Regions from separate parts of the Paenibacillus sp. SN-8-1 genome, predicted to be linked through region 1. Evidence: riboswitches for the same ligand, from Rfam matches in the RefSeq annotation. Region 1 holds a riboswitch; each other region holds the start of a gene.
The links. A riboswitch is a leader RNA that binds a small molecule or an ion and turns the genes downstream of it on or off. The one in region 1 is predicted to bind cyclic di-GMP.
Positions count from the first base shown of each region.

Region 1 (5,675 bases):
GAACCTCCTGTGCCAAGCCATTCGGCATGCGGGGCTACCTCTTAATAAGTAGTATAATGTAATCATATCCTAATGTTGGATACAGATTCATGTTGAGCTTTCTTGATAAAGAGGGAGGTTATTTTGATCCATAAAAGAGAAGTTTTTAGTGGTACTGTTGTTCTATTAGTCGTACTTATCTTTACATCTGTATGGTTAACCAGAAGCAGATCGGTATTGTATATACAACCAGATGATATTGTGGTTCAAGCTTATCTCCAAAATGTAGATCCCAACTCGAAGCTGCCCGACACCGATATACCAACCGAGACGTTCTACAAACAGGTTATCCAGATGAAAATTGATAATGAAAAGAAAACCCCGCTGGCTAACGATAATTACACGATCAGAGTATATCCGATTTTTGCCTATTCCCCACTTAGATCAGGAGTGCATGTATCTGGCAATCCAGATGACTTTTCTATCGGCAGCAGCTCAGCGAGTCTGGCCCTTGTTAAGAAGGAGGTGGAGAAAACCGGATTTGCTGGTCAGTGGGATTTAATTAAGAAAGCCATGGGCTTTGCCTACTTGAAGGCCAGCTATCCGATTACACCCATGTATTTCACTCCGAAAGATGCGCCTCTGGCGAGTCCGGACAATACTTTTATCGTAATGACTTATATGCAGGATTCAGGGGGCCTTAGTTGGTCGAAAAGAATTCCGCTGACGGTTCAGAAATAGGCATGACCGCTTAAGAAGTCATCTATATAAGCAGGAGACACAAACAAAGACCGTATCCATAAAAAGGAACGGTCTGATATAATAGGCGTGTACAACACGCCTTGAGTGGGTGCGTCTTCCTCTGGAAAGGAGGTGAGGCGTATGAACTTCTCTTTTGCAGATGTCATTGGGTTTGCTGCGTTTATTATCGCGCTGCTGACATACATCGAACGAAAAAAGAAGTAACCTGCTCCAGGTCGGCAAACCGTGCAGGTCACTTCTTCCGCTTATAACTTCTTAACTGTGGAGGAGTAACCCCACTCAAGTTGTTGTACAGGGGACTGGTCGCCACCGGTCCCTTATTTCATAGTATCTTACGTCTGTTATCTTTATACCCATATTACTACACGGTGTTAGCATTGACAATGAGACAACCGAATATTTCACAGTTCTATTAGGTAGAACCAGATCAATTTTTATTGCGGATTAGTCGTCCAAATCCCGGCAGTCTTCAGGAAGACGCGGGCAGGGAGCTTCAGCGCGGCGAGAACGAGATCTGCCACATCCTCAGGCTGCATCATCCGGTCTTCATCGCCGATCTTGAGTCCGGCATTCGAGGCCAGGTCGGTGTTGACCGTGCTCGGCGTCAGGGCGGTGACGCGGATGTTGTGCTTGCGAACCTCCTGTGCCAGCGACTCGGTCATGCCCATGAGGGCGAATTTGGAGGCACAGTAAGCTGAGCCTGTCGCGAAGCCGCGCTCACCCGCGGTAGAGGCCACGTTGATGATATCGCCGCTGTTTTGGGCAACCAGATCAGGCAGAACCGCACGGGTGACGTTATAAGTCCCCATCACGTTCACATCCAGGATTCTCTTCCACTCCTCCGGATCCATCTCCAGCAGGGTTCCGAACTTGGCGATCCCCGCATTGTTGATCAGGATATCCACGGATCCAAGCTCCTGCTTGATTTTGGCTGCGGAAGCTTCTGCCTCGGCAGAATTGGAGATATCCGCAGGGGCGATGCTGACCTTGATTCCATACTGGCTCCGCAGCTCCTGGGCGAGGTCTTTCAGATCCGATTCGGTTCTGGCAATCAGGCCAAGATTCACGCCTTCTTTAGCCAACGCGATGGCTACTGCTCGTCCGATCCCTTTTCCCGCACCTGTAATCAGGGCATTCTTCCCGGTAAGTTCCATCTTGAATCACTCCAGTCTATTCATTAGTTCACATCTATAATAATACCCTGAACACATGGGCTTTTACACTTTCCTGGATAGGAAGCGGATTAGGGTTAGAAAGTCTAGGGAAATTTTATGAAAATTACTAGGGTATTATTTACAATGCAGGAAGTTCGAACTATAATAGAATGGCGAAACAGGTCGAAAACTCTCTAACTTGAAAAAGGCAAACTTGCTGAAAGGCAAGGACGCAAAGCCACGGGTCTAAGGCATACGCTAAGACAGCCGGTTACCAGCAGGAGGATGAATACTAGGTTTATTACCTCAGGTCTACTCTTAGGAGTAGGCCTTTTGTCTGGCTTCAATAGGAGAGACCTGCTATAAAAGGAGGTCAATCACGTGCAGCAGGTTCACATCAAAGGAATTGCAACCTACCATCCACCTACGGCCTATGACAATGCTTATTTCGTCGAGCATTTTAACAAGATGGGCCTGGAATCGGAAGGTCTCATGAATCATCTTGGGAGAAAGACCAGATATCTGGTAAGCACCGAGGATGAGAATTCACTAACTATGGGGATAGCCGCAGCGAAGAAGCTGCTTACTGAATCGAAGGTAGGTGCGGAAGAGCTGGACATGGTGGTATTCGTATCTGACACACCTGAATACACCTACCCAAGCAACGCCTTGTTGATTCATAGAGAGATTGGGGCGGTCAATGCCCACATTGTCTATGATCTTAATACGAACTGCATCGGTATGCTCACAGCCATGGATCAGGTACGACAGTACCTTTCGGGGAACCGGTTCATCAAGCGTGCGCTCATTGTAGGCAGTGTGCATGTCAGCAATATTGCCCGTAAGGACGATACCGTAGTCTATCCGAATTTCTCGGATGGAGCGGCAGCGGTCATCTTGGAGAAGCAGGAGCTTCCGGGAGGCTTTCTGGACGCGAACTATAAGACGGACTCCAAGCTTGGGGATACGGTAACTTTCCCGGCTGTCGGCCTGTCCAAGATGTTCAGTGAAGGAGTTCAGGAATCGGATAAGAGACTTCGCTTCATTCCTCATGACGTCAGCTATTTCTCTGATGAGTGGAGAGATATGATCTCGGTCATGCTGGAACGAAACGGATTGGATGCCGCGGGTGTCAACCACTGGCTATTCTCCCAGTTCTCCCGTCCGGAGATCGAGGAGACGCTGGTGAAGATGAATGCGGGGCTGGACAAATATACATTTGTCGGAGAAAAATACGGTTATACCGGGGTAACGAGCCCGATCTTTGCGCTGGAGGAAGCGCTTGAAGCCGGCAAAATCTTACCTGGAGACAAGGTTGTCTTCTGCTCGGTAGGAATCGGTTACACCATGTCCGCACTTTTATATGAATTTTAACATATAGACTATATCTTGTTATGAAGGAGAAACATCATGTTTAAATTTGAGAAGAAGCAAGCCGAGAAGGCACTGGTTATTACAGTAGGGGGCTTTATGAAGCCTGATGAGGCCGAAGCGTTCCTGAAGGAATATGAGGAGAATGTGAATTCCATCCATCCATCCGAATACAATCTGATCATTGATTCCACAGATCTGTCTGTATCCAAGCAGGACATGCTGCCCGTGCTTGAGGGCTGCTTCAAGCTATATATGTCCAACGGATTCAAGAATATTCTGATGATCAATCCATCTTCCGTCATTGCCAAGAATCAAATGCAGAAGCTGGCCCAGTCGATCTCCTATACCGGAATATTTATGGATACGCTGGAAGAGGCATACGCCTATAACTAGACAGCACCAGCGGCCCTGCTCTGAGAAGAGAGGGCCGTTTATTTTTTGATCAAAATGTGTGCGGTACACGCATACCTTGCAGGGTTCAGGGAAACATAAAGTACCGGGTAAATATACAGGGTGCAATTTTTATTTTGGGCGTTTCTTGGTGAATTTGGAGGCCCCTGTAACAACGAAATAAATGCCCATTACAGTGAACAGGGATGCAACCAGTCGGTATTCATACAGAAACGGGACAAGCGTGAACAGTACAATGGCAAAAAGAAGGCGGAGTATAGCCTCTTGTTTCATAAAATTGTAACGCCTCCTTGAATTGATTTTTCCACATGTATCATGCACATTATGAACAAATTGTAGCATGTCTACGCCAATTTTCATTGCGATATTTAAAATATCGTGAAATTTCTTTTTCAGTTCTTTGACAAGTGGTGTAATATAGAAGTATAGAGTTCCGTTTCGGCCTGTTCAATTTTTCGGAAACGTTAAGAAATGGTCCCTTCCCTTATATAGGTCAATCAACTGACCTTTGGGAAAGTAAGGTCTTTCGCAGGTATTACGTAAATAACGGACTACTATACAGAGTGAACCTAGGACAGGTAACCTGATTCTTGTTCCAAAATTCACGCTGTATAATTCAATGTAAAGGAGGAAGTTCCAAATGTCACAAACTTCTAATCAACAAGAGACATCTGCTGCTGAGGAGGCAGTTGCTGCTCAAGCGGTATCTCCTGAAGCTGGCAGAGAATTGCTGGATCAGCTGATGAAGCCGGAGGTACAGCAATCCCTATTGGTGCTGGTAGACCAGCTGCCTAAGCTCACCGAAATGATGGGCGCTCTTACTACAGCTTATGACTTCGCACAAAGCATTGCCAAGGATCCAGTGTTCGTTAACGACTTGAAACACGGGTTCGCAGAATTCGCTACTCCGGTAGTGGGTAAAGTTAAGGGAGTTGCAGCTGCAGCAATCGAAGCTAATGAGCGCGCACAAGCCGATACTTCAACCATCGGCGTATTTGGTCTGCTCAAAATTCTTAAAGATCCGAATGTGCAAAAATCGCTTCGTTTCACCCAGGCTTTCCTGGACACGTTGAACGATCGTCAAAAAGGACAACGTTAATCTAAACTAACACAATTCAGAACGGAGGATGGATATGTCGAAGCAAATTTTGATTTTGGGCGGCGGCTACGGCGGATTGCTAAGCGCATTGACTGCACGTAAGTATCTTGATGCGAATGAAGCGAACATTACCGTAGTTAACCGTTACCCTACACACCAGATTATTACTGAACTTCACCGCCTTGCTGCAGGCAATCTTCATGAGAAAGCAGTAGCACTTCCGCTTGAGAAGCTGCTTAAAGGCAAAAATGTGAATTTGGTGATCGATACAGTTCAAACTATTAAGCCGGATGACAAGCAAGTTGTTCTTGGCAATGGAAATACCCTCAGATACGATGCGCTTGTTATCGCACTGGGCAGTGAGACTGCTTTCTTCGGAATTCCTGGACTTCAGGAGTACAGCTTCACTTTGAAATCTGTGGATGATGCGAACCGGGTTCGCGCTCACGTGGAAGAAAGACTTAACGCATACAAGCAGTCCAAGAACAAAGCGGATGCTACATTCGTAATTGGTGGCGGCGGCCTGACAGGTGTTGAGCTTGTTGGTGAATTCGCGGATGAGCTTCCTGAGATCTGCCGTCAAAAAGGTATCGATTTCAATGAAGTGTCCTTGTACTGTGTTGAAGCAGGTCCTTCGATTCTGGCAGGATTCCCGCCAGAGCTTGTGGAACGTGCGACAACTAGTCTTGAGAAGCGCGGTGTTCAGTTCGTAACTGGCGTGCCAATTACAGAAATGAAGCCGACATCCGTAATTCTAAAAGATGGACGTTCAATCGAAACTTCTACACTGGTATGGACAGGCGGCGTTCAAGGGAACTCCGTTGTTGCTAACTGTGGCATCGAAGTTAACCGCGGCCGTGCATCCGTTACCGAATCTCTGCAATCGACTTCCCACA
Region 1 covers NZ_CP194782.1:4,263,568-4,269,242, reverse strand. The annotation lists gene ACRRNK_RS20895 (hypothetical protein) at 124-720, shown strand; gene ACRRNK_RS20890 (3-ketoacyl-ACP reductase) at 1,176-1,895, opposite strand; cyclic di-GMP riboswitch class I at 2,093-2,174, shown strand; gene ACRRNK_RS20885 (ketoacyl-ACP synthase III) at 2,277-3,269, shown strand; gene ACRRNK_RS20880 (hypothetical protein) at 3,306-3,662, shown strand; gene ACRRNK_RS20875 (hypothetical protein) at 3,792-3,953, opposite strand; gene ACRRNK_RS20870 (DUF1641 domain-containing protein) at 4,321-4,779, shown strand; gene ACRRNK_RS20865 (NAD(P)/FAD-dependent oxidoreductase) at 4,814-5,675, shown strand, end outside.

Region 2 (5,675 bases), 680 kb from region 1:
TGGCGGCCTGGATGCGAACGGTGGTTACAATATGCGCGTAGCCCGCTCGAGAACACCAGATGGTCCTTTCCTGGACGCTGACGGGAATGACATGCTTCAAGCGAAGGCGAATCCAAGTCTGCCGCTCTTTGATGACAGATCGGTTGAACCTTACGGGGTCAAGCTGATGGGGAATTACCTGTTCAAACGAGACCTCGGCGATCCTGGACAGGGAATAGGTACCGGCTATGTCTCACCGGGGCATAATTCGGCCTATTATGACAGCAAGACGGGGAAGTACTACCTGATCTTTCACTCGCGATTCCCCAGCAGAGGAGAGGAGCACGAGATTCGCGTCCATGAAATGTATATGAATGCGAACGGTTGGCCGGTAGTAGCCCCGTATCGGTATGCTGGAGATGTGAGCGATAAGATGACCGCGAAGCCAATCAACAAGAATGATATCGCGGGGGAATACAAGTTTATCAATCATGGAAAAGAGATCACCTCGGTAATTAAGGAATCGGTCTCCATTGTACTGGATAAGAAAGGTGGAATTACCGGTGATGTCACCGGCAAATGGAAGATAACCGGCAGCAATAAGGCAGAAATTACGGTAGACGGAGTTCAATACAGTGGTGTATTTACCTATCAGTGGAATCCGGATAATCAGCAGAATGTGCTCACTTTCAGCGCTCTATCGAACAAGGGGGAGTCGATCTGGGGCAGCCGGATCATGAACCGGAGTGACAAGCAAATTGTAGAGGCTGTACAAAAGGATCTTAATCTGGGTGATACCAGCGGCATCTATAATGATCTTGCTCTTCCTGTATCAGGGGCGGAAGGCTCCGTGATTTCCTGGACCTCCTCGGCTCCTGAGGTTGTATCCGCGAACGGGACTGTGAACCGCCCTGCTGCTGGATCCGGGAATGCCACGGTCACCTTGAAGGCTGTTATAACCAAAGGCAAGGCAAGGGAAGTGAAAAACGTGCAGGTAGTGGTGCTTCAGCAAAGTAAAGGTCCGCTGGTAGCCAGTTATTCCTTGGACGAAGATAAGGGCAGTCTCATTCAGGACAGCTCCCCAAATCATTATCAGGGTAAGCTGAACGGTGGAGTAAGCTGGGATGCACAGAGTGTGAATGAGGCAAGGGGCGGTTCCCTTAACTTTGGCGGTAAGGACGGTTATGTTCAGCTGTCTGGCGCTCTTGCCGACGCAGAGGATTTTACCTTCGCCGCATGGGTGAATTGGGCGGGAGGAAGTGACTGGCAGCGTATTTTCGATATCGGAAATGGGATGAATTCCTTCATGTTCCTTACTCCGTCGCAATACAGCGGCGTTCTTCAATTCACCATTCATGAGCAGGGCATCGATCAGAGCCTGCTGTCAGCCACGCCCCTACCCAAGAATGAATGGAGTCATGTGGCGGTGACCCTGGAGGGTAATACAGGCAAGCTGTATGTGAACGGCAAGCTCGTGGCCACGAATACGGGTATGAGCTTTAACCCTAAGGAGCTAAAGGCAGTGGAAGCCTATCTCGGTAAAAGCCGGTTTGCGGCGGATGCTTACTTCGGAGGACGTCTGGATGATATTCAGTTCTATAACAAGGCCCTGACTGAGCAGGAGATCAGTACATTGTCTGAGAAATAAAAAAGAAATGAGCAGTCTCTTCTGAGGCTGCTCATTGTGCTTCTATATTCGGTTCTCTAATTCCGGTAGAATCTTCCCAGCAATGTGCCCAGCTTCACGGGAGTGCCGATGGCCAGATCAGGCAAAGGCTCGAAGGTTCCATTCTCCGTCAACAGGACAACCGTGGATCCAAATTCGAAATAAGCCATGTCATCTCCACGATTCCAGGAGCTGGCGGTGTCGTCTGTATATTTGATGCTGCTGACATTCATGGCCCCGACCTTAACAACGGCCACCTCACCCAGTTCATGGGAGATGTAGGTAATCAGCCGTTCATTCCGGCTCAGAACGCCCTTCATATGGGTCAGTCCAAAATCATTGACCGGATATACCCGGCCTTTCAGGTGCTCGCTCTCTACTTTCTGTCCCGTAACCGGAGCATGAATACGATGATAGTTAGTCGGGCTCAGATAGAGAACGAAGAAGTACCCATTCTTATAGGTCTCCATATGCGGAGAATGGCCCAGAAGCTCAGCCAGTGAATAGTCTTGGCCCTTAACGCCTGGGATTAGGCCTGCATTGACAGGTCCCATACCGGTAATCAGGCCATCCACGGGACTGATCAGGGCATCTGGAGCATCAGGAATCGGACGCATCCCCGCTTTCAGGCGGCGGGAGAAGAATTCATTCAGGGATCGGTATTCACTAATATCTTTCTCCGCTTCGTGCAGCGGAATATTGTAGGTTTTCGCAAATGTGGGAATGATGTGACGGCTGAATCCGGAATGGGAAAAGTGTCCCATGATTTGAGAGATCCATTTCCGGGAGGAAAGCTCGGTCATCAGCCTCATCACTTTTTTTGCCATGGGGGCATCCTCCTTACAAACAGATAAGACAAAGCTTATATTGACATAGAACCTGCTTGAAATCAACCTATAACCCGTATTTTGATCCAGAGATACTTGAATACCATATGGAAAATAGTGTATGTTGGGGGCGGGGAATTTCTTAAGTTCAACTTATATAGCAGGTGAGAGAAGAAGACTTGAAATCGTGGAAATAGCATTGGGGTTAACTTAGAGGTGTATAAATTTAAATTTCAGAACATGGAAGACGCAGGTGAGGCAGGGGGAAACAAAGCCAAGGAGTTGGCAGCTTCAGCATCTGCTATTGCTAAGGAGGACCTTGTATATGAAATTTCAGACCCGAAGAGATCCCTTTCTATCTATCGTCATTTGGTCCAGTATTATCATCCTCATTGGCAGTGCCCTGTCTCCTGCATTTGTAGGAGGATTGAGCCTGATTGGCGGAGTCTTACTGTTCCTGCTCTGTATTTCGGTGGCGGGATTAATAGCTTGGTTATGGATATCTACGTACTACATCATTGGTGAGAACGATTTGTTTATACGTACCGGCCCAGCTACCAAATCAATTCCTCTCGGAAGTATTAGTATAGCCAAGCCTATTCGCTCAAGGGCGGCCAGTACAGCAACTTCAATTCACCGTATTGAAATTCGTTATGACAAATATGAGTATATCCAAATCTCTCCCTTGGATCAGGAAATTTTTCTGAGAGAACTCAAGCAGCGGTGTCCGCACTTGCAATTAAAGTGATGTGGATGGATCGCTTTCTTTGCGCGTATTTCTTCGTTCAATCTCCTCTTCAAGCAGTTGAAGGAACTCTTGATTCAGCCCAAGCCTAAGAGCATTTTGGTATGCTTTAATTAAGGTTTCATAGCTCATTTGTGATAGACCCAGTTCATTGATCATACAGCAAATTCTCCTTTTAGTAAGGTAATTGCTGTTTTCGGCAACCCAGCCGCCACTTTAGTTCTGGCCTGTGGCTTTGCGTCCTTACCTCTCAGTAAGTTTGCGTTTTCGAACAGACATTATTTTATATAGTTTATCGGATTTGGACAGCAAAATATTGAGAATTAGGAACTATGATAAGAATACTAAAATTCAGTCAGTTCCAGAGAGATCATGTAGGCTGTCTGTTGTACATTTCAGTTCGGATATGAGTCTACAGTGCATATGGATCCAGAAGACTATGATCAAGATAGAAAAAATAGAGAAAACGGAGGTACAGTCATGCGAATTAGAGAGGTGAAGCTGCTGACTGGTTCGATCGAAGCCGTTAGATCATTTTATCATGAAGTGCTTGAACAGGCGGTTCTACAAGAATCGGAGGATGTCATCTCGCTGAAGATAGGCGAGTCGATACTTACTTTTACACGTTCCGATCAAAGCGAGTCTCCGTACTATCATTTTGCGTTTAACATTCCTGAGCGGAAATGTGAGCAGGCGCTGAACTGGTTGAAGCAAAAGGGGATATCCGTTCATTCGGCCAATGGGCATGAGATAGAGCATAGCGAGAGTTGGAATTCCGATTCGATTTACTTCTATGATTCTGTGGGGAATATCGTTGAATTCATCGCCAGGCATGATTTAAAGGATGAGGATGCGACCCTTTTTACAGCTGCGGATATTAAGAATATAAGCGAAATAGGTCTTCCCGCTCAAGATGTAATAGCGGTAAGCGAAGTCCTAAGAGATAAGTATGATCTTCAGGTGTATAAGTCGTCAGGGCCGACATTCACTCCATTGGGTGACGAAGAAGGGCTGTTCATCCTTGCGGCTGTGGGGAGAATCTGGTTCGCTTCGGATAAGGCTGCAAAGTATTTTCCAGTTACCATTGATATTTCTGATGGCAGAACAGGAAATGAATTCATAATTGACGAAGGTTATGTCATCAAGTCCTGATTAATGTGGATTCAAGACACAGATATACATGATAAAAAGACGTGCAGTCCCTTTAAGGGCTCACGTCTTTTTTGTTGCCGAGCATAATATTCCTGTGAGGACAAGGCACCGAATAATCATTCATTCCCGGCGGTTATACAAATACCAGGCGAAAGCCATAGGTTCACGATAGGATGCCTTCCAGGTATCGTTCATTCCGGCCTTGCTGAAGCCGTACCGCTGATCACGTCCGTTGCATTCGATGAAATAGATTCTGCCATCCTCAGTTACTCCAATATCGAGACCGAGATCGGCAAGAAGCGGAAGCTTCAGAGATAAGTAACCAGCTATGGTTAAGGATAAATGCTCCACTTGATCTATAACTAGAGAGGCTTGGGAAGAGGTCATGACCTCGGAAAGAAGCTCAGGTACGGGGCAAGCTTTCCCACCTCCCGCAAGATTCGAGATGAACATACCAGGCGGAGACTTTTTGGCGAACATGCCGGTTACAGCCCAATCCCCTGTCATTCCCCGCTGTACTGAAACACGAAAGTCGAAGGAGCGGCCTTTGCTTTCGGCGAGAGGAATCCGTTCCTGAATTAGATAGGGAACCTGGAGCAGATATTGTTGTACATAAGAAGGAAGCTCGCCTCTCCTAAGCTTGTGCTGAATCCATGTTGGCTTACGTATAGATGAGGGATAAGTGATTCTCCACCCGGACTTTTCACGATGTAATCGCATGATCCCTCTTCCGACTGTACCCCGGCATGGCTTAAGAATCAGATCGTCATGAATTTCCATGAAGCGGCGAAGGGCTGGGTAGGAGAACACGGCTGTATCGGGCAGGCTGCTTCTAAGGAAGGGGTCGGCTGACAGCAGACGGTGTATGACATCTTTGCCATAACGATTATTCACGTTGAATACATCTATGCCTTTGGAGATGAGGGCCTCGATTTTCCGCTGGGCGGAAATTTCCTGAAATATAGCGCGGTTATGAATGACATCAGGTATGGGCATGGACACCTGCTCATATTGATGGTTTTGATAAATGTAGGCAGCTGTTCGGCCCTTGCGGATATTGATATCGCCGATATGGATAAACACAGGGATCAAGCCGAATTCTGCTGCCGCTTTTTCATAGTTCGAGAGTGATTCCTGTCCGGTTTTTCGCCTAGGTACCCCGCGGTACATCGCAGCATTAAGCAGAATACCCACATATCTATAGCTCATGCCCGGTCCTCCTCTTCATCTTCGGTGATTCCCTGTTCGAATAGTGTCTTATGTCAGTCTATGTATAGACTCTTAAAAGGAGTGGACGACTGTGCCG
Region 2 covers NZ_CP194782.1:3,588,419-3,594,093, reverse strand. The annotation lists gene ACRRNK_RS17610 (family 43 glycosylhydrolase) at 1-1,627, shown strand, start outside; gene asd (archaetidylserine decarboxylase) at 1,684-2,472, opposite strand; gene ACRRNK_RS17600 (PH domain-containing protein) at 2,798-3,220, shown strand; gene sda (sporulation histidine kinase inhibitor Sda) at 3,212-3,376, opposite strand; cyclic di-GMP riboswitch class I at 3,413-3,491, opposite strand; gene ACRRNK_RS17590 (VOC family protein) at 3,698-4,369, shown strand; gene ACRRNK_RS17585 (YheC/YheD family protein) at 4,490-5,578, opposite strand.
Region 2: another riboswitch for cyclic di-GMP. It lies ahead of sda (sporulation histidine kinase inhibitor Sda); the one in region 1 lies ahead of ACRRNK_RS20885 (ketoacyl-ACP synthase III).

Region 3 (5,675 bases), 1.1 Mb from region 1:
ATGGGTCCCCATATAGGCTTGTAGGGATAGTGCTGATAAAACAGATGGTACTGTCCTCTATATTGAACAAATCCATTAGGATCATTCATCCAACCGTATTCTGCCATCAAATGATAGTTCAATCTGTAGTCTGTTCGAAGCGAATGCTTGGAAGCCTTTATGAACTGGTCTGCCTTATCTTTGGTATATTCTCTCTTATGAATAATAAGTCATCCTCCTTACCATGTGCCAAGGGTTGACTAAACTTGCCCAGGCCCTAAATCAGCGAATAAAGAAGGAGATGCCGCTCCTTCCGACCAAATAAACCGTTTACATTTCGAATTATATGTCAATCCATTGACATACGTCAATTGGGAGCCATATTCATCAGTAGAACCATATGAAATGACACACCCACCCTATCAAAGAGTGAGTGTGTCATTAGTTGTTCTTATTCAAGTTGTAGACCGCTCTATCAATTCCACGGGGAGCACATGCTCTGGATTGATGACTTCGCCATCTAACTGCTTTTGAATTAATTCTACGGCCAAGCGTCCGATGGCCTCAATCGGTTGCTTGATTGTAGTAATCCCGGGGATAAACCAGGCTGCCATATCAACGTCATCATAACCAACTATACGAACGTCTTGAGGCACTTTCTTCCCTTTGCCCAGACATTCTCTTACAGCAAACGCGGCGATTATATCACTGCTGGCAAAAATACCGTCCACATCAGGATATTCCTCAAGCATCCTTTGGATGATCTGTTCGTATTGCTGTTGATCAAATACGTTCATATCCGTCTGAATTGTAATGTGCTGCACGCCATGCTTCTCTGCCGTATCCTTGAAACCGTCGTTCCGGTAATTCGAATGCATCAGAAGCTTAAGATTACCGCAAATATGTACAATTGTCCGGCATCCTTTACTAATCAGCAGTTCAGTGGCAAGCACTCCACCCTGGTAATTGTCCGAGGAAATGAACGGAATGTCGTTGTCTATCTGCCGGTCAAAGGTAACTATAGCTGAATTAAGATTTCGGTATTCCTCTATCTCAAGAGTATGACTACCCATAATAATTCCATCAACCCTATTGCGTTTTAACATGGCGATGTAATCTTTTTCTTTCATAGGGTCCATATGTGAGTTACAGAGCAGCACCTTCCAACCGTTCTGGTATGCGTAATATTCTATATGGTTCGTAAGTTCACTAAAAAAAGGGTGAGATACACTCGGAATGATAAGTCCAATTAAATTTGATTGCTTACGTAAAAGAGATCGGGCAATCTCATTAGGCTGATAATTGAGCTCTTCCATTGTCTTGAATACCTTTGACCTTGTAGCTTCACTAATGTATCCCCGATTGTTAAGAACACGGGATACCGTGGTAACAGACACACCTGCTTTTAGAGCAACATCATTAATTGTCGACATAACTACCCCTACCTCTTATTCTACCGACTTATTTCCACCAAATATACTCGATCCTTTATAGTAAAACAAGCCGCTCGATAGTTCTGTTAGTTCCTATCATAGTCAGGCTCAATAAGCAACAAAGGTGACCCTGGTAATGTCAATTATCGGCGAACTGTATTCTTTGTACTCCTGGTTGAGCATGTTCACGCAAATATAAGCCTCCTGTCCATCGCAGACAAGAGGCTTATCGTTTCGGATAAAGAAGATGACTTAATCCGTTTATACTTTTTTGCCAGTCAACCGATTCTGGTATCGGGAAAAGACTACAACGAGGCAGGTTACTAGAACAAGCATGAGTGCGATGAATTGTGAGGTCGATAGCACTCCGATTTGACCACGGATGATATCCCCTCTGTAAAACTCAATAACAAATCTGCCCAGACTATAAAGAATTAAATATGCGGCGGCAACGAGTCCGTCTTTTTGGGTTCTTTTGGACAAAAGAATTAAAACTAGGCAGAGGGCGAAGCTAAACACGCTCTCCATAATTTGCGTAGGTATCAGTTCAACACCATTTGGGGCGAGCTCGGAGTGGTGGAATGTAATCCCAAACCAGCCGTGTGTTTCTTCGCCATAACAGCAGCCTGCGAGCAGACAGCCGATTCTTCCGAACCCCTGCGCTAACGCAACCGAAGGCAAAAAAAGGTCCAGGTGCTTCAGGAAATTAATTCTCTTGATTCTGCAATACACTAGACCGGCCCCAATTCCGCCGATGATTCCGCCGTACACAACAAATCCATTCGAAAGATTCAGTAGAATGCCCGGGTCACTCTTAATATTTTGGAATTGGGTTATCCAGTACAATAATTTTGCTCCAATAAAACCGCCCGCCAGGCTCCAACCGGTCAGAGAGAAAACATGGGACAGGTTGAACTGGCGTTTTCTTCCTCGGTATTCAACGAGCTGGTAAGCTAACAAAACACCAATCGCGATCATTAATCCATACCCGTAAATGGTTACTGGCCCAATCTTGAACAGCTCGTTATACATGTTATTCTCCTCAGGAAAGATATTGTATTTATAAAAGTTTATTCATACTAGAAAGTCTAGTATGTAAGGATATTAATGTCAATTAATTCCACTGCATTCTTTGCTATCTCAGACCAACTGCTGGTGAAACTCGATAAAGCGGTTAGTGATATCGTGAAGCAGTAATTTTCAAGAAGCTGCCTATTCCATTATCCGGAAGACTGCTTTAGGCCATAGTTTTAACTTAGTGGGTGGGAATGCCTTCCATAGGAACTCCCACTCATTTTTTTGGAAAAAGGCCTTTATTTAGGAATGTAAGCCTTATTTTATGTGTCAAAATTGTAAGAATCGTAGATTATTTTGTCTGATTTTGGTACATTGGTTGTGCTTCTTTAGTTGCAAAGGCAAACTCGGGGAAACCCGAGGACGCAAAGCCACGTGCCTAATGGATCCCATCCTATGGTAGACAGGCCGCCAGTCATCATTGTTCTCAGATCGAAGAATGAATTACGAGCGCTGTCTATTTAGGCAGACGCTCTTTTTATTTTGAACAAGCAGGAGGGTTGATAACAAGCACAACGATTACCGGTTACCGAAGACACTCTATAAGTGAAGAGACACCATGTTAAAGGAGAATAAATTGTGAATAGGGTAAAAAATCTGTCTTTAAAGTATAAAGTTTCACTCATTGTTATTATCGTTGTTGTGCTTATTTTCACGGCCGTCTCCTATATCAGCCTGAGCATTCTGAAATCAAATTTGTCCAATGACTTAAAAAGAGAGCTGCTTAGCGTTGGCTCCCTGACAAGCATGCAGGTCGACTCGCAGCAGGTAAGCCGTCTGATCAGCAAGAACGGACCCGGAAATCCGGACTTCACCAGTCTGCAGAAGCAGCTGGATCAGATCCAGAAGGATCAAGGAATTATGAGCTGGAGTTATATCTGGAGTCTGAAGGACGACAAGGTTACCACTCAGGCCTACACCTCTAATTTGAATGAGATTTACAAGCCTGGCGCCCCGTTTGACGATCTTGCCCCGATTCACCTTGAAGCGGCGAAAAAGGTCTATGATACGGGGGAGTCCCAGGTGACTGATATTTTTGATGACCCTTTTGGCACGTGGAGAACTGTATTCTCTCCTATTAAGCTGGATGGGAAAGTCATTGCAGTCATCGGGATCGACTACTCCGCTGATTATATTAACAAGCTGTCGGGCGAAGCTCGCAACCAGCAGCTGATCATTACCCTAATCGGTCTCCTTATTATTGCGCTGGTGATCTACTTTATTATTAACATGATCCTCAAGCCGCTGAAATCGATTGTTCATGTATCTAATCGGATCGCTGAAGGGGATCTCAGCAGTGAACAACTTAGTTACAGGGCAAATGATGAGATTGGACAGCTTAACCTGGCGGTTGCCAAAATGCAGACCAACCTGCGTGCTCTGATTCTAAACATTCAGGAGTCCTCCGAACATGTAGCTTCATCCTCCGAGCAGCTGACCGCAAGCTCCCAGGATACCGAGACTTATTCGGTCAAAGTCAATACAGATATGGCTGAGGTTGCCGAGAAAACCCAGATTACGTCCAAAATCACAGACGAAACTGTCACTGTTCTTGAAGAGACCGCTATCGGCATTCAACGGATCGCTGAATCCACCTCGGCCGCCTCGGAGGAATCCGAGCAGATGGCTCTAAGCGCCCAGAGCGGGCAGGAGTCGGTTCAAAAGCTGCAGAATCAGATGGACAAGATTACGGATTCAGTCACCCGAATTGCAGATGTGATTCATGTGCTTAATTCTCAGATCGGTGAAATCAACGAAATGACGCGGCTGATTACTGATGTAGCCGAGCAGACCAACCTACTGTCCCTTAATGCCTCTATTGAGGCTGCACGCGCCGGAGAGCATGGACGCGGCTTTGCGGTGGTGGCATCAGAAATCCGGAAGCTTGCCGAGAGCACAGGACGCTCAGCCAGCACCATTGCCGAGCATTTGTCGAGCATTACACGCAGCACAGCGGAATCCCAGGTCATCGCCCAGGAAGGACAGCAGGACGTTCGCCACGGCGTTACCCTGATGGAGGAAGCCGCTCGTGCATTCAGAGAGATTCAAGAGTCGACTAAGAATGTGGCTATGCAGATGCAGGAAATTTCTGCTTCTTCGGAGGAAATCTCCGCTTCCTCACAAGAGGTAACTGCTTCGGTAACCGAGCTTCGTTCGGCATCCGGGGATATTGCAGTCAAATCCGATCAGGTATCCTATGCCTCAAGTCAGCAGCTGCAATTTATCAAGGAAGTGGCTAAAGCCACGGAATCTTTAAGTGAGACTTCGCAATCCCTGCAGGAATTGATCAAAACCTTTAAAGTCTAACAGACAGGAGCGATACTACATGAGTTTTACAGGATTACAAGGCAAATCAGCGCTGATTACCGGCGCAAGCAAGGGTATAGGCAGAGCTGTGGCCCTAGAGTTCGCCAAAGCAGGCACGAACGTGATGATCAACTATATCGGCGAGGATACCGAAGCGTTGGCCGTGAAGAAGGAAGCCGAGAGCTATGGAGTGAAAGCAGAAATCTTCAATGCTGACGTAAGCGACTCTACTCAGGTTCAGAGCATGTTCACTGCCTTTGATCAGCTGTTTGGCCGGCTTGACATTCTGGTCAATAATGCAGGAATTGCCCATGCCGTAACCGTTAGAGAAATGACGGACGAGCAGTGGGACCGGATGATTAAGGTTCATCTGTATGGCACATTCTACAACGCCCGTGAGGCGGCACGCCGGATGTGGGACACCAAGGCAGGCAAGATTATCAACATCTCCTCTGATCTCGCCAGTCTTGGCTGTGAAGAATTCACTCACTATTCTGCCGCCAAGGGCGGAATCAGCGCATTCACCAAAGCGCTTGCCCGTGAGCTTGCTCCTCATGTCAATGTCAATTCCGTAGCGCCAGGCGGCACCTTTACAGACATCCTCGCCGATTTCGGAGAGGGCTACGAGGAAGAAGAAGCCGCGAAATATCCGCTCAAACGGCTCGCTCAGCCTCAAGAGATTGCCAAGTCCGTTCTGTTCCTGGCATCAGATGATGCCAATTTCTATACTGGCCAGATTCTTGGACCTAACGGCGGCAGCGTAATGAACTAGATCAACCAGACAATTTACATGGCTCACACAGGAGGAACATCATGACATCCGTTATTGTATTTCTGATTTATTTGGTCTTTATTTACTACATTGGCTTCAAAGGTTATCAA
Region 3 covers NZ_CP194782.1:3,164,472-3,170,146, forward strand. The annotation lists gene ACRRNK_RS15295 (glycoside hydrolase family 32 protein) at 1-206, opposite strand, end outside; gene ACRRNK_RS15300 (LacI family DNA-binding transcriptional regulator) at 435-1,412, opposite strand; gene ACRRNK_RS15305 (prolipoprotein diacylglyceryl transferase) at 1,674-2,444, opposite strand; cyclic di-GMP riboswitch class I at 2,817-2,902, shown strand; gene ACRRNK_RS15310 (methyl-accepting chemotaxis protein) at 3,066-4,793, shown strand; gene ACRRNK_RS15315 (SDR family NAD(P)-dependent oxidoreductase) at 4,813-5,565, shown strand; gene ACRRNK_RS15320 (sodium:solute symporter family protein) at 5,607-5,675, shown strand, end outside.
Region 3: another riboswitch for cyclic di-GMP. It lies ahead of ACRRNK_RS15310 (methyl-accepting chemotaxis protein); the one in region 1 lies ahead of ACRRNK_RS20885 (ketoacyl-ACP synthase III).